2 regions of the Actinomyces sp. zg328 genome follow, and region 2 is predicted to be linked to the other one. Evidence: riboswitches for the same ligand, from Rfam matches in the RefSeq annotation. Region 2 holds a riboswitch; the other holds the start of a gene.

Region 1 (14,311 bases), on a different contig from region 2:
TCTCGGATCGCGCATCGAGCAGCTGCTGCGCAGCGCCGAGGAGCAGTCCGCCACCGTGATGTCCAAGGCCAATGCCGAGGCCGAGGCCCTGCTCTCCCGCACCCGCACCAATGCCAAGCGCCTCCAGGAGCGCAGCTCCTCCGAGGCCGCCACTCTCGTGGCGGACGCCCGCCGCGAGGCCGGCGAGCTCACCAGCCGTTCCCAGGCGGAGGCGGCGACGACGCTCGCCAACGCCCAGGCCCGCGCCGACGAGATGGTGGCCGCGGCCGAGCGCACCGCCGCCAAGGCGACCACGGACGCGCAGACCGCCGCCACCGAGGCCCGCAGTTCGGCCGAGCGCGAGGCCTCCCTCGTCATCGCCCAGGCCAACAAGCAGGCCACGGAGACCACCGTCGCCGCCGATCAGCAGGCCGCCGCGACCCGTGACGAGGCGGAGGCCGCCGCCGAGCAGCTGCGCCGGACCTCCACGGAGGAGTCCGAGGCGCTGCTGACCTCCTCGCGCGAGGAGGCGCGTCTGGCCGTGGAGAAGGCCCGCACGGAGGCGGAGTCCCTCGTTCGCAACGCCAAGGCCGAGGCGGAGTCCCTCGTTCGCAACGCCAAGGCGGAGGCGGAGGCGGCCCGCTCCGAGGTGGCCGAGCTCCGTCAGCAGGCCGCCCTGGAGATCGCCAGCCAGCACGAGGCCGCCGCGACCGAGGACTCCAAGGCCCATCAGGAGACCCAGGAGTCGATCCGCCAGATGGTCGAGGAGGCCCAGGCCCAGACCGCCCAGGCGGAGGCGAGCCTCCAGGAGGCCCTCGATCGCGCGGAGAAGGTGCGCGCCCGCACCGACGCCGAGGCCCGCACCCGCTACGAGGAGGCCACGAACAAGGCCGACGAGATCGTGCGCGAGGCGCGCGAGCAGGCTGAGCAGCTCCTGGAGGACACCCGCGCCGACGCTGACGCCCAGACCTCGGCGGTGCGCCGCCAGATCGATGAGCTCGAGCGCCAGCGCGACTCGATCGCCGCCTACCTGGAGGACATGCGCGGAATCCTCGGTGACTCCGCGCTCGTCCACGCGCCCGCCCCGGTGGTCGGCGGCGCCGCCCGGTCGGCGCAGTCCCCCCAGGACGCCGAGGGCGAGGAGGCCGAGCCCGGGGCCGGGAAGGCCGCCAAGCAGTCCTCCCAGGAGGGCGCCAACAAGCCCTCGGCGAAGCAGGGGGCGAAGAAGAAGCCCTGATCCGCCTCGTGGCGCCCGCTGCGCGCGGGCGCCACGAATGTCGTCGCGACGCCAACGCGCATCACGCCGTGGGGCTCCTGAGCCGTCAGGAGCCCCACGCGCGTGTCAGGAGGTCGAGCGCTTTCTCACGGCTCACCCCGAGGTCGCGCAGCGCGTGGGCGCAGCGCAGGGCCTCGCGCTCGGCGGCGGTCCCGGAGGGGTCGATGACGAAGGTGCCCTGCCGGCCCCTGCCCTCGATGACCCCCTCCAGTTCCAGCTCGCGGTAGGCCTTGGCCACGGTGTTGACGGCGACGTCGATCTCGGCGGCCAGGGCCCGCGTCGTTGGGAGCCTGGTTCCGGCGGGAAGGCGGCCCAAGGCGATGTCGCGGCGCACGGCATCGCAGATCTGCTCGAAGACAGGGGACGGGGATCCCGAGTTGAGGCGGATGCGCAGTCGGGCTGGTTCGGACATGCTTCCAGTCTGCGCCATCCGGCACTCCCCGGTGGCCTCATTGACGACTCGCTTTAGGCTTGGGTCATGCCCGGCGTCCAGCCCTCCCCCGACCACGGCCTCCCGGCCCCGGAGCGCCCGGATCCCCCAGCGGCCGCGCCGGGGGATCCCGAGGAGGCGGACTGGGCCGCCCGGCGCCGTGAGGCCGCTGCCCAGAGGGCCCGGATGCTCCGGGCTTCCCGATCGGCCGAGACCGCCCGGGCGGAGCGGATCGTGCGGGCCTTCCTCAGCGCCGCCTCCGCGGAGGGCCTGGAGCCGGTGGCGCTGAGGGCCAAGGGCTATGGCGGCGGCAGCGCGCGCACTCCGCTGAGGGGCTGGTACTTGCGCGCCGATAGGACTGTGGCGATCGACGTCGAGGGGTGCTTCTACATCCTCACCCGCCAACTAGGGCTGAGGGACAGGCTGCTCGGCGTTTGCCCGAGCCCGGATCCGGTTCCCCTGACGATCGGGGAGGGCGGGCGCGACGGCGATGTCGTGCCGCTGCGCTTCGCCCTGGACCGGCTCCTGCCCGGCTGGGAGGGGCGCTCAGGCACTCCCCTCGTCTGAGTCGGGCCCGCGCGCCCGGAATCAGGGGCGCCGCGCGGCGCGGGCCCGCGACTACCAGAGGCGGCGCTCCCAGCAGGAGGCGTGCCAGTGCCGGCGCTCCTCCAGCCCGCGGTCCGCCCCGAAGAGGGACTCATTGGACCAGGCCACCACATGCGGGGTGCCCGGAACGATGCGCCGATGGCAACCCGGGCAGGTGTAGTCCTTGGCGCCGCCGCGCACATGCCGGACGGTGAACTCCGCTCCCCCCGGTCCGGCCTGGCTGCGCGGCACGGAGGCCAGGCGCCCCAAGTTGAGGGGGATGTGCCCGGCCCCGTAGGGCCGCTTGGAGCTGCGGCGTGCCATGCCGCTGATTCCAGCACAGCGACGCGCCGCGCTCCAAGGCGGCGGGGAGGCCACGCCCCGGGTCAGGGGGCCGACGACGACGCGACCGGCCCCCTCGCCGGTCGGGGACGGGACGAGGGGGCCGGTCGAGGCGTCGTCAGGGTCTGAACGACGGGTTCCTCAGATGAGGTTCATCGAGGCGACGGACTCCTTCTCGGAGATGAGCTCGGCGGCGGAGGCGTCGATCCTGGCGCGCGAGAACTCGTCGATCTCGAGGCCCTGAACGATCTTCCACTCGCCGTTCTCCACGGTGCAGGGGAAGGAGGAGATGATGCCCTCGGGCACGCCGTAGGAGCCATCGGACATGATCGAGGAGGAGGTCCAGGAGTAGCCCTTGACGCCCAGGCACCAGTCGCGGACGTGGTCGACCGCCGCCGAGGCCGCCGAGGCGGCCGAGGAGGCGCCGCGCGCGTCGATGATGGCGGCGCCGCGCTTGGCGACGGTGGGGATGAAGTCCTCCTCCACCCAGGCGCGGTCTGCGAGCAGGTCCGTGATGGGCTGGCCCTTGACGGTGGCCTGCGTGAGGTCGGGGTACTGGGTGGTGGAGTGGTTGCCCCAGACGGTGACCTTGTCGATGTCGGTGACGTGGCAGCCGGCCTTCATGGCGAGCTGGGCCAGGGCGCGGTTGTGGTCCAGGCGGGTCATCGCGGTGAAGCGGGAGGCCGGGACGTCCGGGGCGTGGGAGGCGGCGATGAGGGCGTTGGTGTTGGCCGGGTTGCCCACGACGAGGACCTTGATGTCGTCCGCGGCGCCGGCGTTGATGGCCTCGCCCTGGGGGCCGAAGATGCCGCCGTTGGCGGACAGCAGGTCGGCGCGCTCCATTCCGGCCTTGCGGGGCATGGAGCCGACGAGGAAGGCGATGTTGGCGCCCTCGAAGGCGGCCTTGGCGTCGTCGAAGATGTCGATGGAGCCCAGCGTCGGGAAGGCGGAGTCGAAGAGCTCCATGGCGGTGCCCTCGGCGGCCTTGATGGCCGGGGGGATCTCGAGCAGGCGCAGGTTGACCCGCTGGTCCGGGCCGAGGAGGGCGCCGGAGGCGATGCGGAAGAGAAGGGCGTAGCCGATGTTGCCGGCGGCGCCGGTGATCGTGATGTTCACGGGGGCGTTGGCCATGGTGTCTCCTTTGATCGGGGCGGTGCTGTCACGGCGCTGGACTGGGCTGTCGCAGTGCGATCACCGTGCTGTTGCGGAGTGCCGGCCGCGATAGGCCGACCATATGGGAGAAGCCTACGAGCCCGGGCCCCCGCGATGACGGGACGATGGGGCTGCAATTTTAGCACTCACCCTATGACCCGCAGCACAATAGGCCGCATGTCCGCCCCCACCGCGCTCCCGTCCCGCACCCGCCCCTCCCCCTCACGACCCCCGCTGGCGACGCCGTCGTCCAGGCGGGCGAATCTGATCTCCTTCAGCCTGACCGTCCTGGCCTCCCTGGCGCAGGGCTGGTCGCTCATCTCGGCCGGGCGGGCGCTCGGCGCGCTCATCGAGGGCGGTGCCCCGGGCGAGCACCTGGCCTCGGCGCTGGCCGCCGGCGCGGTCTCGGCGCTGGCGGCGGCGGGGGCGCGGGCGGTGTCCCTGGGCAGCGCGGCCCGAGAGGAGGCGGCGCTGCGCCGCAAGGTGCTCTCCCACCTCATGCGGCTCGGCCCGGCCCGCGCGGCCCAGCAGCGCACCGGATCGACCGTGTCGGTGCTGGCCGACGGCGCCGAGCGCGTGGCGCTGTACCGGCAGACCTTCCTCGCCCCGACGATCGCCGCGGGGCTCGCCCCGGCCCTCGTGCTCGCCGAGCTGGGCATCGCGGTGGACCCGGTCCCCTCCGCGGTGCTGGCCCTCGCCGTCGTCGGCGTGCCCGCGCTCATCATCGGCTTCCACAAGACGCTGAGGTCGTCATCCTCGGGATCGCGCAGGAGCCGGGCGCGCCTGAGCGCGGAGTACCTCGACGCCATCCAGGGTCTGACCACCCTTACGCTGGCCCGTGCGGCGCGGCGCACGCACGAGCGGCTGCGCGAAGCCGGGGAGGGCAACCGGCGCGCGGTCATGCGCCTGCTGGCCGGCAACCAGCTCGTCATCCTGGTCACCGACTCCCTCTTCTCCCTCTTCCTCATCTCGGTGGCCGCGGTCAGCGCCGTGGCGCGGCTGGGCTCGGGGGCCATCGGCGTCGGCGATGCGCTGGCGATCGTGCTGACCTCCTTCGTCCTGCTCGAGCCACTGGACCACGTGGGGGCGTTCTTCTACGTCGGCATGGGAGGCCTGGCCAACCAGCGGGTCATCCGCCGCATCCTGTCCTCCTCGGGCCCGGGCGGCGCGGCGGCGCGGGGGCCGTCGAAGGCGGCGGGGGCTCCTGAGCCGGCGGGGCCGCCAGGACCATCCGAGGCCCCGGGGGAGGTGGGGCCCTCCAGGGCGATCCGCCTGCGAGGGGCGAGCGCCACCTGGGGGCACGCCGAGGTGCTCCACGGCATTGACCTCGAGGTGGAGCCCGGCGAGCACGTGGCGGTCGTCGGCCCCTCCGGATCGGGTAAGTCCACGCTCATGGCCCTGCTCAAGGGCGATCTCCTCCCCTCAGCCGGCGCCGTGGAGGTCAACGGCGAGGCGCTGGCGCCGGGGTCGGGCGCCGCCGAGCAGGAACGGGTCCGCGCCGCGAGCGCCCTGGTGGCACAGTCCACCTGGCTCTTCTCCGGCACCATCGCCTCCAACCTCCGGCTCGCGGCGCCCTTGGCCAGCGACGATGAGCTGTGGGAGGCGCTGGCCACGGCCAATCTCGCCCAGGAGGTGCGGGCGATGCCCCAGGGCCTCCAGACCCTCGTGGGTGAGCGGGGCCTGGGCCTGTCCGGGGGCCAGGCCCAGCGCGTCTCCCTGGCGCGGGCGGTGCTCGCCGACCGGCCCGTCCTGCTCCTGGACGAGCCGACCAGCCAGGTGGACCTGGCCGGGGAGGCCGCGATCATCGAGGCGATCGAGCGGGTCTCCGCCGGGCGCGCCGTCATGACGGTCTCGCACCGCGCCGGCGCGCTGACCGGGGCTGATCGCGTCATCACCGTCGAGGACGGGCACCTCATCGCCACCGAGCCCGGCGGGCGCCCGGGCAACGGGGCGGCCACCGAGCCCGGGCACGGGGCGGCAAGGGGCGGGCGATGAGCACCAGCGCAAGACGCGAGCGAGGCGGCCCCGGGGCGCAGGACGCCCGGATGGCGCGGACCCGCCCGGGTGGGGCCAACGAGTCGGCATCCGCCCCGTCCTCCCCACTCCCCCCGCCGAGCCGCCGCGCGCTCATCGGCTGGCTCCTGGGCGTGACGCGGCCGGTCCTGGCGCCCCTGGTGGGCTCGACGCTGTGCCGCATCGCCGACCTCCTCCTGGGCTGCGCCATCATGGCAATCGGGGCGGTCGCCGTCGTCCGCGCGGGCGCGCAGGCCGCCTCCGGGGCACACATCGGCATCCCCTGGGACCTGGCCGGGCAGCTCGCGCTCGCCTCCCTGCTCAAAGCGGCGCTGCGCTACGGCGAGCAGTTCCTCGGGCACTTCGTGGCCTTCAAAGCTCTGGAGCTGCTGCGCGGGGAGATCTTCGCCGCGCTCATCCCCCGCGCTCCGAGGGTCATGCTGGAGGCGCGCTCAGGGGACCTACTGGCGCGCGCCACGAAGGACGTCGACCGGATCGAGGTGTTCTTCGCCCACACCTTCGCCCCCGCCGTCAGCGCCGTCGTCGTGCCCCTGAGCGTGGTGGGCATCGTCGGGGCGACGACGTCCTGGCCCGTGGCCCTGACCGCCCTGGCCTTCCTCGTCGCGGCGATCGGGGTCGTGCCCGCGCTCGGGTGGCGGGCGTCGCTGGCCTCCTCGCGCCGGGCAGTGGTGGAGCGGGCCGGGCTGACTCAGCACGTCACGGACTCCATTCAGGGAATGGCCGAGGTGGTGGGCTACGGGCGCGCGGAGGAGCGTCTCGAGGAGATGGGCGCGATCGACCGCGCCATTCAGGCCGCCGGAGCCCCGGCGCGGCGCTGGACGGCACTGCGCCGGGGCGGCGCCCAGCTGCTCGCGCTCGCGGGCCCCGCCGCGATGATCCTCGTGGGCGCCGACGGCGTGCGCGCGGGGGCCTTCTCCGCGGCCGCCCTGGCGGGCGGCGTGGCGGCGGTGGTGCGCCTGGCCGAGACGGCGCGGGGCGTGGAGGAGCTCGCCGCCGCGCTCAACGCCTCCTTCGCCGCGGCCGAGAGGGTGTGGGCCACCGCTCACTCCCCTATCGAGGTCGTGGACGGGCAGGGGGAGCTGGCCCGGGCGGGCTCCCATGAGCTCGTGTGGGAGGGCGTCTCCTACGCCTACCCGGGCTCACCGAGGCTCGCGCTCGATGACGTGTCCGTGCGCGCGGCGGCGGGCCGGTGGACCTGCCTCGTGGGGGTCTCCGGCTCGGGCAAGACCACCATGGGCCATCTGGCGCTACGCTTCGACGACCCCACGGCGGGCCGGATCCTCCTGGACGGCGTCGACATCCGGGAACTGAGGGGGGACAGCCTGCGTCGCGAGGTGGCCCTGGTCAGCCAGAGCGCGCACCTCTTCCGGGCCAGCGTCCTGGACAACCTGCGGCTGGCCGCGCCGGGCGCGAGCGAGGAGGAGGCGCGGCAGGCCTGCCAGGACGCCGGGATCCATGACGACATCGAGGCCCTGGAGTCCGGTTACGGCACGATGATCGGCGAGCGCGGGGCCTCGCTGTCCGGCGGGCAGCGCCAGCGGCTAGCGCTGGCGCGGGCGCTGCTGGCCCGCCCCGGGGTCATCGTCCTGGACGAGTTCACCTCGCACCTGGACCCGGCGCTCGACGCCCGGGTGCGCTCCCGCGTGCGCGAGCGCCTGGCCGGCACGACAGTCGTGGAGATCACGCACCGCCTGCAGTGGGTGGGCGGGGCGGACCACGTGGCCGTCCTCGATGGGGGCCGCGTCGTCGAGCAGGGCACCCCCGCCGCGCTCATGTCAGCGGGCGGGGCGCTGGCCAGGCTGGTGGCCCGGGAGGGGTGAGAGAGGGCCGCGGCCCCGGCTCGGCCTCAGTCGCTGGGATGGCCCGCCGCGGCCCTGGAGGCGGCCAGGTCCTCGGGGCTGACCACGCCCTCGACGCTCACGCTGTCGAGGTAAGCCATGCCGTCGAAGGCGAGCTCTCGGGCGTTCTCCGGGTCCCCCTCGCGGCCGAGGCGGCCGTCGGCGAAGCGGTCGATGGCGATGGCGATGGCGGCATCACCGGTGACGTTGGTGGCGGTGCCGAAGGAGTCCATGGCGATGTAGGTGGCGAACATGAGCCCGACCTGGGCGTCGTTGAAGCCCAGCATGGAGGCGATGAGGCCTGAGGCCGCCGCGATCGCGCCGCCGGGGACGCCGGGGGCCGCGACCATCGTGATGCCGAGCATGAAGATGAAGCCGATCCACTGGGCGGTGCTGATCGTCAGGCCCTGGGTGAAGGCGATGGCGAAGGCGAAGGCGAAGATCTTCGACGTCGAGCCGGCCAGGTGGATCGTGGCGCACAGGGGGATGACGAAGGAGGCGACGGCGTCGGACACGCCCAGCTTCTTGGTCTGGCGCAACGTGACCGGGATGGTCGCCGCGGAGGACGAGGTGCCCAGGGCCGTCATGTAGGCCGGCAGCAGCGTGAGGATGGCCTTGAGCGGGTTCTTGCGGCCGATGGCCCCGGCGGCGGTGTACTGGCACGCCAGGATGACGACCTCGAGGACGAGCACGACGATGACCACGCGCACGAGGGTCTTCATGACGGCCCAGGCCTCGCCCGTGTAGGCGAAGTTGAGGAAGATGCCGAAGATGTGCAGCGGCAGGAGGGGGATGATGATCGCCTCGATGAGGCGGGTGATGATGGCGCGGAAATCGATGAATCCCTTGCGCAGCACGCCGCGGGGCACGAGCGAGAGGCCGATGCCCATAACGAAGCTGAGGATGAGGGCGGTCAGGACCTCCAGCGGCGGGGCGATCTGAAGGGTGAAGAAGCTCTCCAGGGCGCTCCCGGGCTCGGAGACGTTGCCGAGCGTCACGCCGGACAGGAGCGTGGGGAACAGGGCCGCGCAGGTCGCGTAGGTGACGAAGCCCGCGAAGAGGGTGGAGGCGTACGCGACGGTGGTGGTAACGCCCAGCCACTTGCCGGCCCCGTGCCCGAGGTCGGCGATGGCGGGGGTGACCAGGCCGATGATGATCAGCGGGATCGCGAACTGCAGGAACTGGCTGAAGATCGCCGAGAAGGTGGCAAAGACGCGGCCCAGGGGCGCCGGGATGATGGGGTCGCCGCCCACGCGGATGGAGCCGAGGATGACGGCCAGGAGGATCGCGACAATCACCCACAGGAGAATGCCGCCCCTCATGCGGCGCTTGCGCGCGGCGGGCTGTGCGTTGGACATGTTGGGGCCTTCCAGATACAGGGGATCGCCGCGTGAGCGCGTGATGACTGTGACAGCGGGGCAGGATCTCACACTCACCGCCGCGCGGGCGGGGGCGTCTGCCATCCGGGATGGAGCGAGGCCCCGATGCCGCCCGCCGGGCGCCGGGGCTCAGCCGAAGATGCGCGGGAGGTCCGCGTAGGGGGCGAGCACGAGGAGCGCCAGGGCGAGCAGCACGCCGAAGACGACGTCGAAGAGCCGTGAGCGCGCGGAGATCCAGGTGCCCTGGGGGCGCTGGAAGCGCATGACGACGAGGGTGAGGAGCAGGGCCACCAGCGCGATGACGCCGAGCCGCTGGCGGCCCAGCAGGCTGATGACGGGAACGACGGCGAGGCTCACCGCCACGGCGACGACGCCGGCGGTCCGGTAGGTCTGATGGGCGCGGCTGCGCGGCGGGGCCACGCCCCGCCGGGGGCGCTCATCCGCGGGTCCCGCGGACGGCCCACCCGTGGTGCTGGCGCTGGCCGCGCTGTCCCCCTCCTGGCTCACGCGCCCACCCTATCGCCCCGCCTCCAGCCCGGCCGCGCCGGGCCGGGAGCGGCGGCCTCAGTGGAAGAAGTGGCGCTGCCCGGTGAGGTACATGGTCACGCCCGCGGCCTTGGCGGCGGCGATGACCTCCTCGTCGCGGATGGAGCCGCCGGGCTGGACGACCGCGCGCACACCGGCGTCGATGAGGACCCGCAGGCCATCGGCGAAGGGGAAGAAGGCGTCGGAGGCGGCCACGGCCCCCCGAGCCCGCTCGGGGGAGGGACCGGTGAGGATCCGGCCGGCGTCGCCCCCGCCGACGGCCCCGGTCTCACCGGACGCGGAGGCGGGCGCCGCGGCGTCGCCGGTGGAGCGGGCGCCGAGCGTGTTGGCGCGCTCGACGGCCAGGCGGCAGGAGTCGACGCGGTTGACCTGGCCCATGCCCACGCCCACGGTGGCCCCGCCGGAGGCCAGCAGGATGGCGTTGGACTTGACCGAGCGGATGGCCCGCCAGGCGAAGCGGAGGTCGGCGAGGGTGGCCTCATCGGCGGGGTGGCCGGCGGCGAGGGTCCAGGCGGCGGGGTCATCGTCACCGGCCTGATAGGCGTCGCGCTCCTGGATGACGGCGCCTCCGGAGATCTGCTTGATCTCCCATCCCTCGCGCTCGGGCGGCTCGACGGCGAGAACGCGCAGGTTCTTCTTGGCCCTGAGGATCTCCAGGGCCTCGTCCTCGAAGGCGGGAGCGGCCACGACCTCGGTGAAGATCGGCTTGATCTGATGCGCCATGGCGGCGGTGACGGTGGCGTTGGTGGCGATGACGCCGCCGAAGGCGGACACGGGGTCGCAGGCATGGGCGAGGCGGTGGGCCTGCGCGACATCACCACTGGGGCTGATGGCCACGCCGCAGGGGTTGGCGTGCTTGATGATGGCCACGCAGACCTCGCCGTCGTGGTCGTAGGCGGCGCGCAGGGCGGCGTCGGTGTCCGTGTAGTTGTTGTAGCTCATGGCCCTGCCGGACAACTGCCGGGCGTTGGCCACTCCCCCGCGCGCCCCTGGGGCGGTGTAGACGGCGGCGCCCTGGTGGGGGTTCTCGCCGTAGCGCAGGGCGGCGAGGCGCTCGTAGGCGGCGCCGGCGTAGGCGGGGGGCGCGACCGGGCCCTCGGCATCGGCCGCGGTGCCGGCTCCCGCGCCGTCGGCCTCGATCTGCTGCGCGAACCAGGTGGCGACGGCGGCGTCGTAGGCGGCGGTGTGGGCGTAGGCGGCCGCGGCGAGGCGGCGGCGCTGGGCGAGGGAGAACCCGCCGTCGGCGATGGCCTGGACGGCCTCGGCGTACTGGTCGGGGGAAGTCAGGATGGCGACGCCGGGGTGGTTCTTGGCGGCGGCGCGGACCATGGAGGGGCCGCCGATGTCGATCTGCTCGACGCAGGCGTCGAAGGGCGCGCCGGAGGCGACGGTGGCGGCGAAGGGGTAGAGGTTGACGACGACGAGGTCGAGGGGGGCCACGCCCAGGGAGTCGAGTTGGGCGAGTTGGTCGGGCTTGCGGCGGTCGGCGAGGATGCCGGCGTGGACGGCGGGGTGGAGGGTCTTGACGCGGCCCTCGAGGCACTCGGGGAAGCCGGTGACCCGCTCGACGCCGGTGACCGCGATGCCCGCGGCGGCGATGGTGGCGGCCGTGGAGCCGGTGGAGACGATCTCGACGCCGGCGGCGGCCAGGGCGGTGGCGAGCTCGACGAGGCCGGTCTTGTCGTAGACGGAGACGAGCGCGCGGTGCACGGGGACGACGTCGGGATTGACCAGTCCCTCGGTGGGGACGTGGGCGGTGGGCACGCTGGTCGGGGCTGAGGGGGCCGGTGAGGCGGTCACGAGGGGCTCCTGTGGTTCCGGGTTTCGGCGGGACGCCCAGGCGGGCGACGTCCCCTCCACATGGGGCGGCGGCCGCTCCCCGGTGGTACCCCACCCTCGCCAGTCGCGACCGGTCCCAGGCTAGCGCGCTCCCGCCCCGCCCCGCCACATCACGCCGAGACCGGTCGAAAATAAGAGCGAGACCGGTCGAAAATAGGAGCGAGACCGGTTCCCGGCGCCCCGCCGACCGGTCTCGATCCTGATATCGACCGGTCTCGATCCTGATATCGACCGGTCTCGGGAAAGGGCGCGGGGCGCGGATCAGTCCTCGGCCTGCTCCTGCTGCTTGCGCCAGCGGATGCCGGCGTCGATGAAGCCGTCGATGTCGCCGTCGAAGACGGAGTCGGGGTTGCCGACCTCGTGGTTGGTGCGCAGGTCCTTGACCATCTGGTACGGGTTGAGGACGTAGGAGCGCATCTGGTCTCCCCAGGAGGCCTTGATGTCCCCGGCGAGCTCCTTCTTCTTAGCGTCCTCCTCCTGCTGCTTGAGCAGCAGCAGGCGCGACTGGAGCACGCGCATGGCGGCCGCGCGGTTCTGGATCTGCGACTTCTCGTCCTGCATGGACACCACCAGGCCAGTGGGCAGGTGCGTGATGCGCACGGCAGAGTCGGTGGTGTTGACGCTCTGGCCGCCGGGCCCCGAGGAGCGGAAGACGTCGATGCGGATGTCCGTCTCGGGGATGTCGATGTGGTCGGTGGACTCAATGAGCGGGATGACCTCGACGGCGGCGAAGGAGGTCTGGCGGCGCCCCTGGTTGTCGAAGGGGCTGATGCGCACGAGGCGGTGCGTGCCGCCCTCCACGGACAGGGTGCCGTAGGCGTAGGGGGCATGGACCTCGAAGGTCACGGACTTCAGCCCGGCCTCCTCGGCGTAGGAGGTGTTGAGGACCTTGACGGCGTAGTCGTGGCGCTCGGCCCAGCGCGTGTACATGCGCAGGAGCATCTCGGCGAAGTCGGCGGCGTCGACTCCCCCGGCGCCCGAGCGGATGGTGACGACGGCGTCGCGCTGGTCGTACTCGCCGCTCAGCAGGGTGCGGATCTCCAGGTCGGCCAGGTCCTTGGAGACGGCGGCGAGGTCAGACTCGGCCTCGGCGAGGATCTCCGCGGCGTCGTCGCCCTCCTCCTCCCCGGCGAGTTCGACCATCGCCTCGAGATCGTCGATGCGCTCGCCGAGCTCCTCGACGCGCTTGAGATCCGCCTGGGCGTGGGACAGGGCGGAGGTGACCACCTGGGCGGCGTCCGGGTCGTCCCAGAGGTCCGGGGCGGCAGCGGACTCGCTCAACTCGACGATGCGGGCGCGCAGGGCGTCAGGGTCGGTCACCGCGGCGATGGAGGCGTAGGTGTGTCGGAGTCGTTCGATCTGCATGGGGAAGTCAGTGGCCACCCGGCAAGAGTAGTCGATCCGCCAGACCCTCCCCTCCTCACCCCATGACGGCGCCCAGGGGGATCGTCTGCTCCAGCAGCGCTGACAGGACCGCGCGCACCGCCGGCCCGGGCTCGGTGCGCGTGGCGCGATGGCGCACGACGAGCTGGCGCGCGCCCAGGCCGGGCAGGCGGGTGATGCGCACGTCGTCGGGGATGTCGTTGCTGCGCACCGCGAGTTCGGGGAGGAGCGCGTAGCCCAATCCCGCATGGGCCATGGCGAGCACGACGTCGTAGTCGTTGCCCACGTGCCGGGTGTTCAGGGCGACTCCGAGCTGCCCAGACAGGCGGGTCAGCGCGAAGGCCCCGGCGGTGGAGGGGTCGAGGGCGATCCAGGTGGCGCCGGCCAGGTCCGCCAGCGACGTCGGCACGGCGCAGCCCGGGGGGACGACGACGAGCCAGGACTCGTCGAGGATCGGCACATCGCCGAGGCCGCGGGGGGCGGGGGGCAGGGCGCGGGCGTCGCGCTCCAGGAGAAGGAGGTCGAGCTCGCCGCGGCGCAGGCGGGACAGGCCCGCGCGCTCCTCGACCTCCTCGATGATGATGTCGAGCCCGGGGCGGTTGGCCTCCAGGTCGGCGATGAGCGGGAGGAGGATGGCGCGCACGGCGGTGGCGAAGGAGCCGACGCGAACCGTCCCGGTGGGGCTGGCGCCGTCGAGCGCGGCGAGCTTGCGCTGGGCCTCGATGAGCTCGCCCTCGATGCGCTCGGCGCTCTCGGCCAGGACCCGACCGGCCTCCGTGAGGACCGCGCCAGTCGGGGCGCGGTCCACGAGACGGGCGCCGCTTTCCTTCTCCAGGAGCCGGACGTGCTGGGACACCGCGGAGGGGCTCATGTGTAACGAATCCGCTGCTGCGACCACCCCTCCGGCGCGCTGGACGGCGAGGAGGACGGACATCCGACGAGACGACAGGTTCATGAAGTAAAACTACATCCCCCATGCAGATACCTGCGATTGATCTTCATCGTCAGGGAGTCCATGATCTTCCTCCGTGACCCACATCGTTCCCTACCTCCTCTCCCTGGCCGGCTGGCTCGGCGCCGCCGAACTCCTCTGGGCCTACGTCCTCATCTCCTCCGGCAGGCTGGCCGGTGATTCCCTCAAGTACCAGGCCCTCAACATCTCGGGCTCGATCATGCTCATGGCCAACTGCGCCTCCTCCGGCGCCTGGCCGAGCGTCATCGCAAACCTCTTCTACCTCGTGGTCGGCATCAACGTGCTCCTGACCGTCAAGCGCGCCTACATCGCCGGGCTCGTGCGCCGCGAGGCGGCCGCCGTCTCCGCCCGCTGGCAGCGCCCGGGGCAGACCAGGATGACCGGCGCCGCCACTGACCCCGCCGCGCGAGCCCTTCCGGCCCCCACGGCCGAGATGGCGGCGATGCCCGCCGGTCAGACGGCGTCGTCGGCGCCTGCCGCCGCGCTCCTGAGCACCGCCGCCTGACCGAGCCGCCCATCGGCTGGCGCGCTCCGCACCGAGCGGTGCCGTGCGCA
Region 2 (14,311 bases):
ATTCGGCGAGGCGCTCCAGGGCGCCGAGGCGGCTCCCGAGGGCGGTTACCTCCTGCCCGGTCTCGTGGACGTCCACTGCCACGGCGGGGGCGGCGAGTCCTTCCCCAACGCCACCGCCCCCGAGCAGGCGATGGTCTCCATCCTGGAGCACCGCCGCCACGGCACCACCTCCCTCGTGGCCTCCTGCGTGACGGCGGCCGCCGATGTCTTGAGGGAGCGCACCGCGGTCCTGGCCGAGTTGTGCGACGCCGGCGAGCTCGCCGGCATCCACTTCGAGGGGCCGTTCGTCTCCGTGGAGCGCTGCGGCGCCCAGGACCCGACCTACATCGTCGACCCCGATGCCCCGCTCACCCGCGAGCTCATCGAGCTGGGGCGCGGTCACGTGGTCACGATGACGATCGCCCCGGAGAAGCCCGGCATCACCGGCGACGAGGGCGTCAACGCCGCGCTCATCGAGGGAGGCGCCCTGCCCTCCTTCGGGCACACCGACTCCGGCGCCGCTCCCGTGCGGGCCGCCCTGGCCGATGCCGCCGAGCGCATCGCGGCGCGCCTGGGGGCCGGAGCGCCGATCCGCTCGCCGCGCTCGACGGCGACGCACCTGTTCAACGGCATGCGCCCCATGCACCATCGCGCCCCGGGGCCGGTGCCGGAGTTCCTGGCCGCCGCCCAGCGGGGCGAGTGCGTCCTGGAGATGATCGGCGACGGCGTCCACCTCGATCCGGCGATCGTGCTCGACATGTTCGAGACGCTGGGGCGGGACAACGTCGTCCTCATCACCGATGCGATGGCCGCGGCCGGCATGCCCGATGGCGAGTACGCCCTCGGCCCCCAGGCGGTCACCGTCTCCGGGGGCGTCGCCCGGCTCACCGGCAAGGACGCGATCGCCGGCGGGACGGCGCATCTGATCGACGTCGTGCGCACCACCTGGCGCGGCGGCGTCCCGCTCGTGGACGCCGTGTACGCCGCCTCCGTCCAGGGCGCGACGATCCTCGGGGACGCCAGTATCGGCGCGCTGCGCCCGGGCCTATGGGCCGACGTGCTGGTCACCGACGCCGAGCTTGCCCCCGTGCGGGTCCTGCGCCGGGGCGCCGACGTCCTCTGATCGAGACCGGTCGAAATCACGAGCGAGACCGGTCGTTGTCAGGACCGAGACCGGTCGAAATGACGGTCGAGACCGGTCGTTGCCAGGATCGAGACCGGTGTCAGGGCCGAGACCGGTCCGGGAACCGGTCTCGGTCCTATTTTCGACCGGTCTCGCTCTTATTTTCGACCGGTCTCGCTTCGGGAGGCGCTCGCGGTCAGGCGGGTCAGGGGAAGACGACGGTCCGGTTGCCGTTGAGGAGGACGCGGTGCTCGGCGTGCCACTTAACGGCCTGCGCCAGCACCCGGCGCTCGACGTCCTGGCCCTTGCGCTGAAGCGCCACGGGGGAGTCAGCGTGCGAGGCACGCGTGACGTCCTGCTCGATGATCGGCCCCTCGTCCAGGTCCGCCGTCACGTAGTGGGCGGTGGCGCCGATGAGCTTGACGCCGCGCGCGTGAGCCTGGTGGTAGGGCTTGGCGCCCTTGAAGGACGGCAGGAAGGAGTGGTGGATGTTGATGACGTTGCCGCGCAGCCGCTCACACAGGGACTCCGAAAGGATCTGCATGTAGCGCGCCAGCACCACGAGTTCCACGCCGAGCTCGTCCACGAGCCCCAGCAGTTCGGCCTCCGCCTCCGCCTTGGTCTCCTTGGTGACCGGGATGCAGCGGAAGGGGACCCCGTAGAACTCGGCGACGGGCCGCAGGTCCTCATGGTTGCCCACCACGCCCACGACGTCGATCGGCAGGCCCTGGCTGCGAGCGCGGAAGAGCAGGTCGGTCAGGCAGTGGGCGTCCTTGCTCACCATGATGAGCGTGCGCAGGGGGCGATCCACCTCGCCCAGCTCCCATCGCATCGAGTAGGTGCTGGCGAGTTCGGCGAGGTCGGCCTCCAACTCCGAGCGGGGCACGCGGGTGAGCACTGTCACGCGCATGAAGAACAGGCCGGTCTCCTCATCGCCGAACTGGGAGGACTCGGTGATGTTCCCACCGCGCCGGGCCAGCGCCCCCGTGACCGCGTGGACGATCCCGGGCCGGTCCGGGCAGGACAGGGTGAGGACGAGATGGGCGGTGGGGGAGGGCTCCGACGGCGTGGCGGGAGCCGTCGCGGGCGTGGTGGCGGGAGCAGTCATGGGCGCAGCCTACCTAGCCCCGCCGCGCCCCCGATTCGGGACCGCCGTAGCGCAGCGCCCCCGCCACCCCCAGCGCGCTCAGCCCGACGACGATGAGCCCCACCCCGCCGACGCCGCCGACCGCCGTCGCCCCGTAAGCCGGATCGAGCATCTGGATCGCCACCGCCGTCGTGATGACCACCATGAGCGCGACCGCCGCGACCTGGGCCCACCGCTCGCGCTGGGAGCGGGCGCGCAGCGCCGCGATGAGCGAGCTCGCGGTGAAGTACAGTCCCACGAGCACGCTGAGCGCGTCGACCGTGTCCGTGAAGAGCCCCTCGGAGATGAGCAGCAGGCCCGCCCAGGCCACTGAGGCGGTCGTGACCACCGCCGTCGCCCAAGAGGTCCGCCGCAGGAGGCCCGCCCAGGAGGGGATCTGGCCGGCGTCGGCCATCGCCTCGATCCCGCGCGCCGTGGGCACGAGCGTGGAGCCCAGGCTCATGATCGCTGAGGAGACTACCGCGATGCGCACCACCAGATGGCCCGTGACGGGGGTGGGGTCGACGGCGCTGTACGCCGTCCCGCCGACGGCGAAGAACCCGATGAGCCCCACCACGGTCAGCGCGGTCACCCGCTGCGGCGCCCCAGCGCTCGTGACCTCGGTGAGCGCGAAGATCGCGTCGAAGCCCCAGTAGGCGAAGACGGCCAGCAGCACCGCGTGGAACCAGTCAAGGGGAGAGCCGGCCATGGGCGCCAGCCGCACCCCGCCCCCGGCCACGAGCCCGGCGCAGACGATCGTCGCCCCCACGCCCGCGACGATCGCCAGGTACTGCAAGGCCGCCATGAGCCGCAGCTCGTAGAGGTCGATGAGCGCGGCGACGCCGGTGAGCGCCGCCGCCAGGCCGGCCTTGAGCGCCGCTGGGGCGGAGGGGATGAGCAGGTCGGCGGCCACGTGGGCCATCCCGGAGGTGGCGATGATGCCGGTGGAGGCCAGGCAGAAGCCCGCGAGCCAACCGGTGCGCGGCAGGCGGTGCCGCACCCAGGCGTAGACGCTGCCCTTATGCGGGTCGCGGCGGTCGTTGGCGCTCATCCCGGCGGCCACGAGGGCGGCGGGGATCGCCGCGAGCAGGTAGACGACGGCGGTGCCCGAGCCGACCAGCGCGGCGATGAGCGGCGCGGTCACCATGATCGAGTACCACGGGGCCGTGGCGGACAGGGCGAGCGCGGTTCCCTGGGCGGTGGTCAGCCGCGGGGCGCTTGCCCCGGGCCTCCGGGGCCGTTCCTTGCGTCGCCCCCGAGGGGGCGCCGTCGTCGATCCGGGCGCCACCATCCCCGGCGCCTAGAGCCGGATCCGATTGGGCACGAACCGGCAGTAGTAGTCCGTGATGGGCCCATCGGACTCGCGGATGCCCAGGCCGTAGCACTCGTCGCCGACCATCCAGGTGCCCAGGACGGGGCGGTTGTGGAGGTGGTCGGAGCCGGTGAAGTCGGGCAGCGCGCAGAACTCCTGGATGACGTACCCCTCCACGCCCCAGCCGCCGGGTTGGACGATGTGCCGGCCCTCCCCATGCAACTCGATGTTCGCGCCCTCGCGGGCGTGAAGAGGCTTGATGACGTACTCGCTCATGCCCATGGTGTCATGGCGGGCGCGGGCCTCGTCGGGGTACATGTAGGTGGGGATGAGGTTGGGGTGGTTCGGGTAGAGGTGCCACAGCGCCGCCGACAGCGCCTTGGTGGACAGGAACATCGTCCAGGCGGGCTGGAACCAGTGGTCCGGCTTGAGCGCGCAGATCGCGGGGCCGAACTCCTCGAACATCATCTCCTCCCACGGGTAGAGCTTGAAGATGGCCTCGAGATGGCGGTTCTCCCCGTCGGTGAAGCGGGCGGCCTCCCGATCCAGCCCGAGCTGCTTCATCTCCACGAGCATGCCGGTCAGGCCCGCCTGCGTGGCGGTGTCCATGAGGTAACTCGTGGTCATGAGGTCCTCGCCGGAGTCGTCGGCGTCGGTGTAGGCGAAGTGGTACATGTGGGGGCGCAGGCCGTGAAGTCCGCCGAGGCGCTCATCGATGCGCCCCCACTGGGCGATGAGCTCCTCGTGGATGCCGTTCCACTGGTCGATGCCCGTCAGGCCCGCCTTCAGGTGGACGTCCTCGTGCCAGTACCACTGGATGAGGGCGGCTTCCACCAGCCCGGTGGGGGTGTCCGCGTTGTACTCCAGCATCTTCGGCGGGCGCCCGTCATTGCCTGAGTAGATGAGGTCGAAGCGCGAGTAGAGCGAGGGGTCATCGCGGTCGAGGGAGACCGTGGCGTACTCGATGGCCTCCCTCGGGATGCCCAGGTTGAAGGGGGAGCCGGGCTTGAGGGATTCCTCGGCGAGGAAGCCGGCCGCGTCCTTGGCCATCATGTGGAGGCTCTCGCTGGTGCGCTCCAGGAGGTTGACCTCGTCCATGGTGAGCTCGTAGCAGGCGAACTCATTCCAGTAGTTGGTGATGATCCCCGTGGCGGGGTCGGTGGTCTCGGAGAAGACGAGGCCCTGGCGGGCGATGGTGTCGCGCCAGCCGGGGCGCGGTGAGCATGGGACGCGCAGCATTCAGGACCCCGATCCGCCCTTGGAGCCGGAGCCGAAGCCCCCGTGACTGGTCCCCGAGCCCCGCGAGTAGGAGCCCCCCGAGCGCTTGGAGGTGGTGACCTTCCTGCTCGACGACGGCTTGGAGCCGTCGTACCCCGAGGGCACTGCCTCGCCGACCCCCGGGGCCCTGACCGAGGAGCCGCGCGAGATCGGCGCGTAGACCCAGTGGGGTCTCCTCGAGCGGTCGCTCCCGCTGTCGGAGCACTTCTCGTCCTCGATGCGCTGACCCGTGGCGGGGTCCTTGCAGACCTTGACGTAGTCGGCGTCGGTGTTGCCGTCGTCGGACTTCTCGGGGGCGCAGCCATGCATCCCCCCGATCCACAGCGCCGCCGCCGCGGCTGTGACGGCGGATACGACGACTCTTCGGCCTCGGCCCCTGGCGTGCATCGCTCTTCCTTCCCGCGCCGCGCCGGGCAGGGGCGCCGTACCGGGCAGGGGCGCGGCGCCGATGGGCGCGGTCGCCAGCCTAGGGCCGCCGGGCGCCGTCGACAACGGCTGTTCCACGGCAGCGCTCCCCATCGTCTCGCATCGTCCCCATCGCCCCGCCCGCGGGGGCGCCCCGCTGGGCGCCGCGCCTCATCTGCTACTCCAACCCGCCCTCCATGCGCGGGGGGCGGGCGGCTCGGCCCGCGGCGTGGCTGGGCTGGCGCCGGACGGGACCCGACCCGCCTCCGCGCGGGGGGAGCGCCCGGTCTCGCTCGTGATTTCGACCGGTCTCGCGCGACCCGCCCCCCGCGCGGGGGCGCCCCGCGCCGGTCGGGGTGGGCGCGGGGCGCTAGGGAGTGGGGAGGAGGGCTCCCGGGCGGGAGTCGTCGTGGGAGGCTCAGCCCTGGCGGGCCTTGAGGCGCGGGTTCTTCTTGTTGATGACGTAGGTGTGGCCGCGGCGGCGCACCACCTTCGAGCCCGGCTGCTTGGCCAGGGAGCGGATCGAGGCGCGGACCTTCATGCTCAGGCCTCCTTCTTCGTGGGGCGGGTGCGCTTGCCGTAGCGGCGCTCGAACTTCTCCACGCGGCCGGCCGTATCCAGGATGCGGCCCTTGCCGGTCCAGAACGGGTGGGAGGCGCTGGAGACCTCGACGTCGACGACGGGGTAGGTATTGCCGTCCTCCCACTCGATGGTCTCGGCGGAGGTCATGGTCGAGCGGGTCAGGAAGGCGAAGTCCGCGCTCTTGTCGCGGAAGACGATGGGATGGTAATCGGGGTGGATTCCAGGTCTCATGATGTGCTCCTTGTCACCAGGACGACTTGACGATGCCGGGCAGCTCGCCGCGCGAGGCCATCTCGCGGAAGCGCACGCGCGAGGTCCCGGTGACGCGCAGGTAGCCGCGCGGGCGCCCGTCGACGGCGTCCCGGTTGCGCACTCGCGTGGGGGAGGCGTCGCGGGGCAGGGCGTGCAGCGCGGCCATGGCGGCCTCGCGCTCGGCGGTGCTCAGATGCGGGTTGACGCTGGCTTTCTTGAGCTCAGCGCGGCGCTCGGCGTAGCGGGCGACGACGGCGCGGCGGCGCTTGTCCGCGGCGATCTTGGAGTTCTTGGCCATCAGCGGGACTCCTTGAACTCGACGTGGCGGCGCACCACGGGGTCGAACTTGCGCAGCACGAGGCGGTCGGGGGTGTTGCGGCGGTTCTTGCGGGTGACGTAGGTGAAGCCCGTGCCCGCGGTGGACACCATCTTGATGATGGGGCGCAGGTCCTTGGCGGTCTTGCTCATCGCAGCTTCTCCCCTCGGGCGAGCATGTCGGCCACGACGGCGTCGATGCCCTTCTTATCGATGGTCTTGATCCCGCGCGCGCTCACGGTCAGCGTGATGGTGCGCCCGAGCGAGGGCGCCCAGTAGCGCTTGCGCTGGAGGTTGGGGTCCCAGCGCCGGTTCGTGCGGCGGTGGGAGTGGGAGACGGACTTGCCGAAGACCGGCCGGGCTCCCGTGACTTGGCAGTAGGTGGTCATGGGTGCAGTATTGGGATTGAATCTCATTACCGTCAAGTTGGAGCCCTCATGACTCTCGACTCATCCCGGCCGGGGGCGGACCGGCCCTCCTCCCGCGGCCCCCACGCGGGCGCCGGCCATCGGATCGCCCTCATCAGCGCCGTCGATCCCGCTCTGCTGGACCTGGCGGCCCTCAGCCTCCACGGCGAGGACGCCCTCGTCATCGCCGCCACGATCCACCCCGATCAGGGAGACAACGGCGTCATCAGACTGTCCTCGACCGGCTCGCAGGCCCCCGACGGCGAGTCCTCCCCGGCGCTCGCCGAGCCCGCCGTGCTCGACGTCGACATGCCCACGTCCTGCCCCACCTGCTCCCTGCGCGAAGTGCTCCTCGCCGTGGCCGAGGACCGCGCCGACGACGAGCCGAACGGTGTCACCGTCATCCTCCTGCCCCCGGCGATCGAGATCGTCCACCTCGTGCCGCGCCTGGCGGAGGAGCTTGAGTCGGTTGCGGGCGTCGCGCTCGCGGGTGTCGCCCACGCGGTTCTCACCGCCACCGCCGTCGACGAGATCCTCACCCACATCCCGCTGGCTGACCGAGGCCTGGCTTGGGGCGAGGGCGACCCCCGCTGCACCGGCGAGGTCCACATGCTGGGGCTCGGCTACGCCGACGTCATCATCGCGGTGGGGGAGGAGGGTGCGGGCGCGGACCTCGTCGAGCACCTGCGCGCCCACGACGCGCTCCTCCTACCCGGATTCGACGCGCCGGTCCTCGACGCCCTCCTGTCGGTGCGCCATGACGCTCGCGCCGCCGTCGCCCGGGTCCACCCCGCCTCCACCCGCGCCTGGGGAGGGCCGGTGGAGCACGGCGTGCGCACTCTCGATCTGGCCTCCGACCGGCCCTTCCATCCCGAGCGGCTGCGCGAGCTCGTCGCCGACCTCGCCGGGGCGGGCATGTGTGCGCGCGGCTGCTTCTGGCTGCCCAGCCGACCCGGGCGCGTCTGCGCATGGGAGGTCGCCGGCGGTGCCGTCACCGTTGGTGACGCCGGCAGCTGGGACGAGGCGCCCGCCCCCTGGGGTGAGGAGGAGGCGCCGAAGGCGGGAGCGGGCGGGCTTGTCGGCCCGCGCTGCCACCTGGTGGTCACCGGCATCGCCGACGACGCCGCCTGCGAGCGCGTGCGCGAGGCCTTCTCCCGCATCCTGCTCCGGCCCGACGAGTTCGTGACGGCCCTGGCCTGGAGCGGCCCCGACGGCGATGCCATGGACGACTGGTTCGGCGGCGACTGAGGGGCGCGGGTGCGGCGGGGCGGCGGGGCAGTGGGGCAGTGGGGCGGCGGGTGCCGCTCGCACTGAGAGGTGCGGCTGGCACTGGGAGGTGCGGTTTGCGCCCACTGGTGCGGGCAGGACGCTCCACTCGGTGGAAATCGCACCGCTCGGGGCAGGAAGCGCCCGCCGTGCCGCCGCCCGCCGTGCCGCCACCCGCTACCCGCCGTGCCGCCGCTTCCTCGGCGTCGTCGCGCGCTGGCGGGTGCGGTTTGCACCCACTGGTGCGGGCAGGACGCTCCACTCGGTGGAAATCGCACCGCTCGGGGTGGATGGCACCGCTCGGGGTTGGGGGCGCCGGTCGATCGCCGTGCCGCCGCTTCCCACCTGCCGTTTCCTCGGTGTCGTCGCGCGCTGGCGGGTGCGGTTTGCACTGGGAGGTGCGGTTTGCGCCCACTGGTGCGGGCAGGACGCACCACTCGGTGGAAATCGCACCGCTCGGGGTGGATGGCACCGCTCGGGGTTGGGGGCGCCGGTCGATCGCCGTGCGCTGGCGGGTGCGGTTTGCACTGGGAGGTGCGGTTTGCACCCACTGGTGCGGGCAGGACGCACCACTCGGTGGAAATCGCACCGCTCGGGGTAGGAAGCGCCGGTCGACTGGCGTGCCGCCACCCGCTACCCGCCGCCCGCCGTGCCGCCGCTTCTTCGGCGTCGTCGCGCGCTGGCGGGTGCGGCTGGCACTGAGAGGTGCGGCTGGCACTGAGAGGTGCGGTTTGCGCCCACTGGTGCGGGCAGGACGCTCCACTCGGTGGAAATCGCACCACTCGGGGCAGGAGGCGCCAGTCGGGGTGGATGGCACCACTCGGGGTAGGAGGCGCCCACCGCCCACCGCCCACCGCCCGCCACCCGCCGCGCCGTCGCCCGCTACCCGCCGCGCCGCCGCCCGCCGCGCCGCCGGGCGCGATAGGGTATGGCCGTCGCGACTGGCGCCGGGTGGATCACCACCGGGGAGCGGCATGACACGCAGATCCGGGGTCGCCCGCCTGGGCCGCGGATCGCCCGCCGCGGCGCGCACGCGCGCCCGAGTACCCGCAGGAGAAGCATGACCGCCCCAGCCACCGTCTCCCTCAACAACCTCCCCCTGGCCGAGCTCGACCCCGAGATCGCCGCCGTCCTGGACGGCGAGCTCGACCGCCAGCGCGGAACGCTCGAGATGATCGCCTCTGAGAACTTTGTGCCCCGCGCTGTCCTCCAGGCTCAGGGCAGTGTGCTCACCAACAAGTACGCCGAGGGCTACCCCGGCAAGCGCTACTACGGTGGCTGCGAGGTCGTCGACGTCGCCGAGCAGCTCGCCATCGACCGCGCCAAGGCCGTCTTCAGCGCCGAGTACGTCAACGTCCAGCCTCACGCCGGGGCCCAGGCCAACGCCGCCGTCCTCCACGCCCTGGCCGACTCCGGCGACACCATCCTCGGCCTGTCCCTCGCCCACGGCGGGCATCTCACCCACGGCATGCGGATCAACTTCTCCGGGAAGAACTACCACGCCACCGCCTACGGCGTCGATGAGACCACCCACCGCATCGAGATGGAGCAGGTGCGCGAGACCGCCTTGCGCGAGCGCCCCCGCGTCATCATCGCCGGCTGGTCCGCCTACCCCCGCCACCTGGACTTCGACGCCTTCCGCTCCATCGCCGACGAGGTCGGCGCCGCGCTGTGGACCGACATGGCGCACTTCGCCGGGCTCGTCGCGGCAGGACTGCACCCCAGCCCCCTGCCCGCCTCCGACGTCGTGTCCACCACCGTCCACAAGACCCTCGGCGGGCCGCGCTCGGGCATGATCCTGTCCAACCGCGCCGAGCAGTGGGGCAAGAAGCTCAACTCTGCCGTCTTCCCAGGCCAGCAGGGCGGGCCCCTCATGCACGCGATCGCAGCCAAGGCCATCGCCATGAAGATCGCCGGGACCCCGGAGTTCGCGGACCGGCAGGCTCGCACGCTCGCCGGGGCCCGGATCCTCGCCGAGCGCCTCCTGGCCGACGACGTGCGCGGCGCGGGCATCAGCCTGGTGACCGGCGGCACCGATGTCCACCTCGTCCTGGTGGACCTGCGCGACTCCGCCCTCGACGGCCAGCAGGCCGAGGACCTCCTCCACGCCGCGGGGATCACTGTCAACCGCAACGCCGTGCCCTTCGACCCCCGCCCCCCGCGCGTCACCTCCGGACTGCGCATCGGCACCCCGGCCCTGGCCACTCGCGGCTTCGGTGAGGCCGAGTTCACCGAGGTCGCCGAGATCATCGCCACCGCGCTGACCGCGGGCGCCGCCGGCAACGCCACCGAGGACCTGCTCACGGGCCTGCGCTCGCGGGTGACGGCCCTGACCGACGCCTTCCCGCTCTACCCGGGCCTGGTCCAGTGAGGGCCCCCTGGGAGGGCGCCGCCCGCGTCCTGGACGGCAAGGCCTCCGCCGCCGCCATCAAGGCCGAGCTCACCGAGCGGGTGGCGGCACTGCGGGCGCGCGGCGTCGTGCCCGGGTTGGGCACGGTGCTCGTCGGCGAGGACCCGGGCAGCGTCAAGTACGTGGCCGGCAAGCACTCGGACTGCCGCGAGGTCGGCATCGAGTCCATTCGCGCGGACCTGCCTGCCACCGCCACCCAGGGGGAGATCGAGGCCGCGATCGATCGCCTCAACGCCGATCCCGCCTGCACCGGCTACATCGTCCAGCTGCCGCTGCCGCGCGGCGTCGACACCAACGCCATCCTGGAGCGCATCGACCCCGACAAGGACGCTGACGGACTCCACCCCACGAACCTCGGCCGACTCGTCCTGCGCGGCGCCGGGCCCATCGACTCGCCGCTGCCGTGCACGCCGCGCGGCTGCATCGAGCTCATGGCCCGCCATGGCATCGACCTAGCCGGCAAGGACGTGTGCGTCGTCGGCCGCGGCGTCACCGTGGGGCGCACCATCGGCCTCCTGCTGGCCCGCAAGGACGTCAACGCCACGGTGGACGTGTGCCACACGGGCACCGCCGACCTCGCCGCGCATGTGCGCCGCGCGGATGTCGTCATCTCCGCGGCCGGCTCGGCCGGGATCATCACTCCTGCGATGGTGGCCCCGGGCGCCGTCGTGCTCGACGTGGGCGTCTCGCGCGTGGTGGACCCCGTCACCGGCAAGGGCCGGATCGTCGGGGACGTGGCCGACGGCGTCGACCAGGTGGCCTCCTGGCTCTCCCCGAACCCCGGGGGAGTGGGGCCGATGACCCGCGCCCTCCTGCTGGCCAACGTCGTGGAGGCCGCCGAGCGCGCCGCCGAGCGCGCCGCTGAGCGCGCCGCCCACGTGACCCCCTGACCGAGACCGGTCGAAAATAGGGGCGAGACCGGTCCGTGAACCGGTCTCGCTCTTGTTTTCGACCGGTCTCGGTCAGTTGCCCATGACGAAGGCCCGCTTCCTCAGGCTCCCGGGCTCCAGGTCCGTGATGACGACGGCGCTCACCGAGGCCCAGCGCGGGCCGCGGTAGAGCCAGGCGATGAGGCGCGCCACGTCGTCGGCGGGGCCTTGCGCGAGAACCTCCACATCGCCATCGGGCAGGTTGCGCACCTCGCCCACCAGGCCCAGGCGCTCGCCCTCCTCCATGCAGGACCAGCGGAAGCCGACCCCCTGGACCCTTCCTGATACCAGGGCGTGGATCGTGCGCCCTCGTGCCGCCGCCCGCGCGCTGGCGCCGCCGTCGCGGCCGATGCTCCTCATGCCCCCATTGTGACAGGTGGCACTTGGAATCGCCGCTCGGCTCCGCCGGGTGTGGCCCCGCTTCGAGCGCATCCCGGCCGCGTACGCTGGGCGGCATGCGAATCGCCACCGTCAACGTCAACGGCATCCGGGCCGCCGCCCGCAAGGGCATGGGGGACTGGCTCGCCACCGCCGCGCCCGATGTCCTCCTCCTGCAGGAGGTGCGCGCCGACCCCGAGATCGCCGCCCCGCTCCTCCCCGGTTACGAGCCCATCGTCTGGCCCTGCCGCATCAAGGGGCGCGCGGGAGTCGCCGTCGCCGTGCGCGAGGGCAGCGGCATCACGGTGGGGCGGACCCGCCTGGGCGTGGCCGCGCCCGGGAGCGACGAGCCCGATGTCGACTCCGGCCGCTGGTTGGAGGCTGACCTCGCCCTGCCCGGCGCCGCTCCGGGCGCCCCCAGCGTCCTCACCGTCATCTCCGCCTACCTGCACTCCGGCCAGATAGGCACGGAGAAGATGGACCAGAAGTACGCCCACCTCGACCTGGTTGACGCCCGCATGGCGGCGCTGCTGGCCGAGTCGGAGGCATCCGACGGCGCCCGTGAGATCCTCATGGCCGGCGACCTCAACGTGGTGCGCTCCGAGCGGGACATCAAGAACTGGAAGCCCAACCACAACAAGGTCGCCGGCGTCCTCGACGAGGAGATCGCCCACTTGGAATCCTGGTTTGACGCTGGATGGGTGGACGCCTCCCGCCACCTCCACCCCGACGCCCAGGGCCCCTACACGTGGTGGTCCCAGCGCGGTAAGGCCTTCGACAACAACGTCGGCTGGCGCCTCGACTACCACGTCATCACCCCCGGCCTGGCCGAGCGCGCCGAGAGTCTGCGCGTGGACCGCGCCGAGGACTACCAGGGTCGCTGGTCCGATCACGCCCCGCTCGTCGTCGACTACCGGCTGTAGCTGGGGCGCGGCTCCAGGTAGAGCGAAACCGGGTCCGGGGAGAGCCCCCGGACCCGGTTTCCGCCTACCTAGGCGAGCCTTCCGCCGCGGCGGGATCAGGCCCGACGACGGCGCGACTGCCTGACAACGAGCGCGATGATCGCGGTGAGGCCCAGGCCGAGTCCTCCGAGGTAGAAGAAATCGGCTCCCATCCCGCCGGTCAGCGGGAGCGCGGGCACTGGGCCCTTGTAGTTCGGGAAGGGATCGTTGAACACGTGGTTCACGACGGCGCCATCCGATCCGACCGTGATGCTGAACGCCTTCGGCTTCTTGTCGAGCCGGTACCCGGCCGGCGCCTTGGACTCGGTGAGTTCCAGGGCCGCGCCGTCGGCGGGAATGCCCTCAACCTGGAAGCTTCCGGGAGTCGGGTCGGCGTCATAGTAGGTCGCGCCCGCGGCCTTGGCCTTGCAATCGCCGGAGTCGCAGTCGGTGATCACGGTCGCGGCGGGGAAGGAGGGGCCGGTGAGGGTCCACTCGGAGCCCGCCAGGGCCTCGTTGCTATCGCCATCGACCTTCTTCCAGGACACCGTGCCGGTGGCCCGGGTGTTCGTGATGGTTCCAAGATCGACCGCGAGGCTCGTGCTCGAGATCCGCGCGGGTCGGGCGGTGGTGTCCAGGACGTACCCGCTGGGCGGGGCGGCCTCGGTCACGGTGTAGTTGTCCCAGGGCAGGTTCGTCACCTTGAACTTGCCGGGAGCGGGGTCGGAGTCGGCGATCCCGCCCTGGCACTTCCCGATCTCGACGCAATCGGTCACGGTCACTCCAGCGGCGCCGGCGCCCGTGCCCTTGATCGTCCAGGAGGAGCCGGGGAGCTCTTTCGCGGTGCTGGCGTCGGTCTTGGTCCAGGTGAGCGTGCCCGGCTTGCGCTGGTTGGTGAACTCGCAGGCGACATTGGCGCCGGGTGAGAGGGTGATCGTGCCCTCGCCGGGGTTGCCGGTGGGGGTGACGGCAAGGGGGGAGCCGTCAGCGGAGGTGCAGGAGATCGCCTTGTTCTCCCAGCCCTCGGCCGCGCCCTCACTGATGGTCACGGTGCCGGTGTCCTCGCCGGGGGGAACGGTGACGGTCCAGGGATTGTCCACCGTGCCGTCGTCCCATGTGACCTGGGTGCCTCCCACCACGGTCGAGCCGTCCTGGGCGGCGGCGGTCAACTCCCAGTCCGCACGGGAGTTGGGCAGCGGGCTCCCGTCCACCGCGAGGGCCTTCTTGGTCATCGTGAGGGTCGCCTCGAGGGGATCATTGGAGACGCCGATGACACGCGCCGCGCGCTGAGCGCTCGTGATCTTCACGCTCCAGACGCTCGTGGCCTTCTTGTAGTTCTTGGGAGCCAGGGTCTCGGCGAGGGAGTAATCGCCCAGGGGAAGATTCTCGACGAGGAACTTACCGGGGGCGGGGTCGGCGTCGTTAGTGCCGGCGCACTGCCCTGCGGAGGTGCAGTCCTTCACCGCCAGCGTGGTGCCGCCGGGGCCGGTGAGGGACCATTCAGAGCCGGGCAGGAGTTGGGAGGGCGCGTTGCTGGCCGTCTTGTCCCAGGCCACGGAGCCGGAGAGGGGGGCGTTGGTGAACGTGCACTCCACGACGACGCTGCTC

What was found. Region 2 has a riboswitch for ZMP and ZTP ahead of glyA (serine hydroxymethyltransferase). Riboswitches for the same ligand answer to the same signal wherever they lie in the genome.
Region 1: another riboswitch for ZMP and ZTP. It lies ahead of purH (bifunctional phosphoribosylaminoimidazolecarboxamide formyltransferase/IMP cyclohydrolase); the one in region 2 lies ahead of glyA (serine hydroxymethyltransferase).

Annotation. Positions count from the first base shown of each region.
Region 1 is NZ_VWPE01000016.1:20,964-35,274, forward strand. Features, by position in the region: gene GVV75_RS07560 (hypothetical protein) at 1-1,216, shown strand, start outside; gene GVV75_RS07565 (GntR family transcriptional regulator) at 1,302-1,667, opposite strand; gene GVV75_RS07570 (hypothetical protein) at 1,734-2,252, shown strand; gene GVV75_RS07575 (hypothetical protein) at 2,304-2,594, opposite strand; gene GVV75_RS07580 (malate dehydrogenase) at 2,754-3,743, opposite strand; gene GVV75_RS07585 (ABC transporter ATP-binding protein/permease) at 3,942-5,759, shown strand; gene GVV75_RS07590 (amino acid ABC transporter ATP-binding/permease protein) at 5,756-7,618, shown strand; gene GVV75_RS07595 (dicarboxylate/amino acid:cation symporter) at 7,645-8,994, opposite strand; gene GVV75_RS07600 (DUF3017 domain-containing protein) at 9,145-9,522, opposite strand; gene purH (bifunctional phosphoribosylaminoimidazolecarboxamide formyltransferase/IMP cyclohydrolase) at 9,580-11,361, opposite strand; ZMP/ZTP riboswitch at 11,389-11,478, opposite strand; gene prfB (peptide chain release factor 2) at 11,662-12,783, opposite strand; gene GVV75_RS07615 (LysR family transcriptional regulator) at 12,821-13,738, opposite strand; gene GVV75_RS07620 (CBU_0592 family membrane protein) at 13,812-14,261, shown strand.
Region 2 is NZ_VWPE01000018.1:12,668-26,978, forward strand. Features, by position in the region: gene GVV75_RS07990 (N-acetylglucosamine-6-phosphate deacetylase) at 1-1,102, shown strand, start outside; gene purU (formyltetrahydrofolate deformylase) at 1,308-2,210, opposite strand; gene GVV75_RS08000 (APC family permease) at 2,224-3,519, opposite strand; gene GVV75_RS08005 (glutathionylspermidine synthase family protein) at 3,529-4,779, opposite strand; gene GVV75_RS08010 (hypothetical protein) at 4,780-5,205, opposite strand; gene ykgO (type B 50S ribosomal protein L36) at 5,642-5,764, opposite strand; gene GVV75_RS08020 (type B 50S ribosomal protein L31) at 5,767-6,036, opposite strand; gene rpsN (30S ribosomal protein S14) at 6,050-6,355, opposite strand; gene rpmG (50S ribosomal protein L33) at 6,355-6,525, opposite strand; gene rpmB (50S ribosomal protein L28) at 6,522-6,761, opposite strand; gene GVV75_RS08040 (GTP-binding protein) at 6,810-8,027, shown strand; ZMP/ZTP riboswitch at 8,973-9,059, shown strand; gene glyA (serine hydroxymethyltransferase) at 9,106-10,416, shown strand; gene GVV75_RS08050 (bifunctional methylenetetrahydrofolate dehydrogenase/methenyltetrahydrofolate cyclohydrolase) at 10,413-11,345, shown strand; gene GVV75_RS08055 (acylphosphatase) at 11,418-11,744, opposite strand; gene GVV75_RS08060 (exodeoxyribonuclease III) at 11,840-12,685, shown strand; gene GVV75_RS08065 (MSCRAMM family protein) at 12,781-14,311, opposite strand, start outside.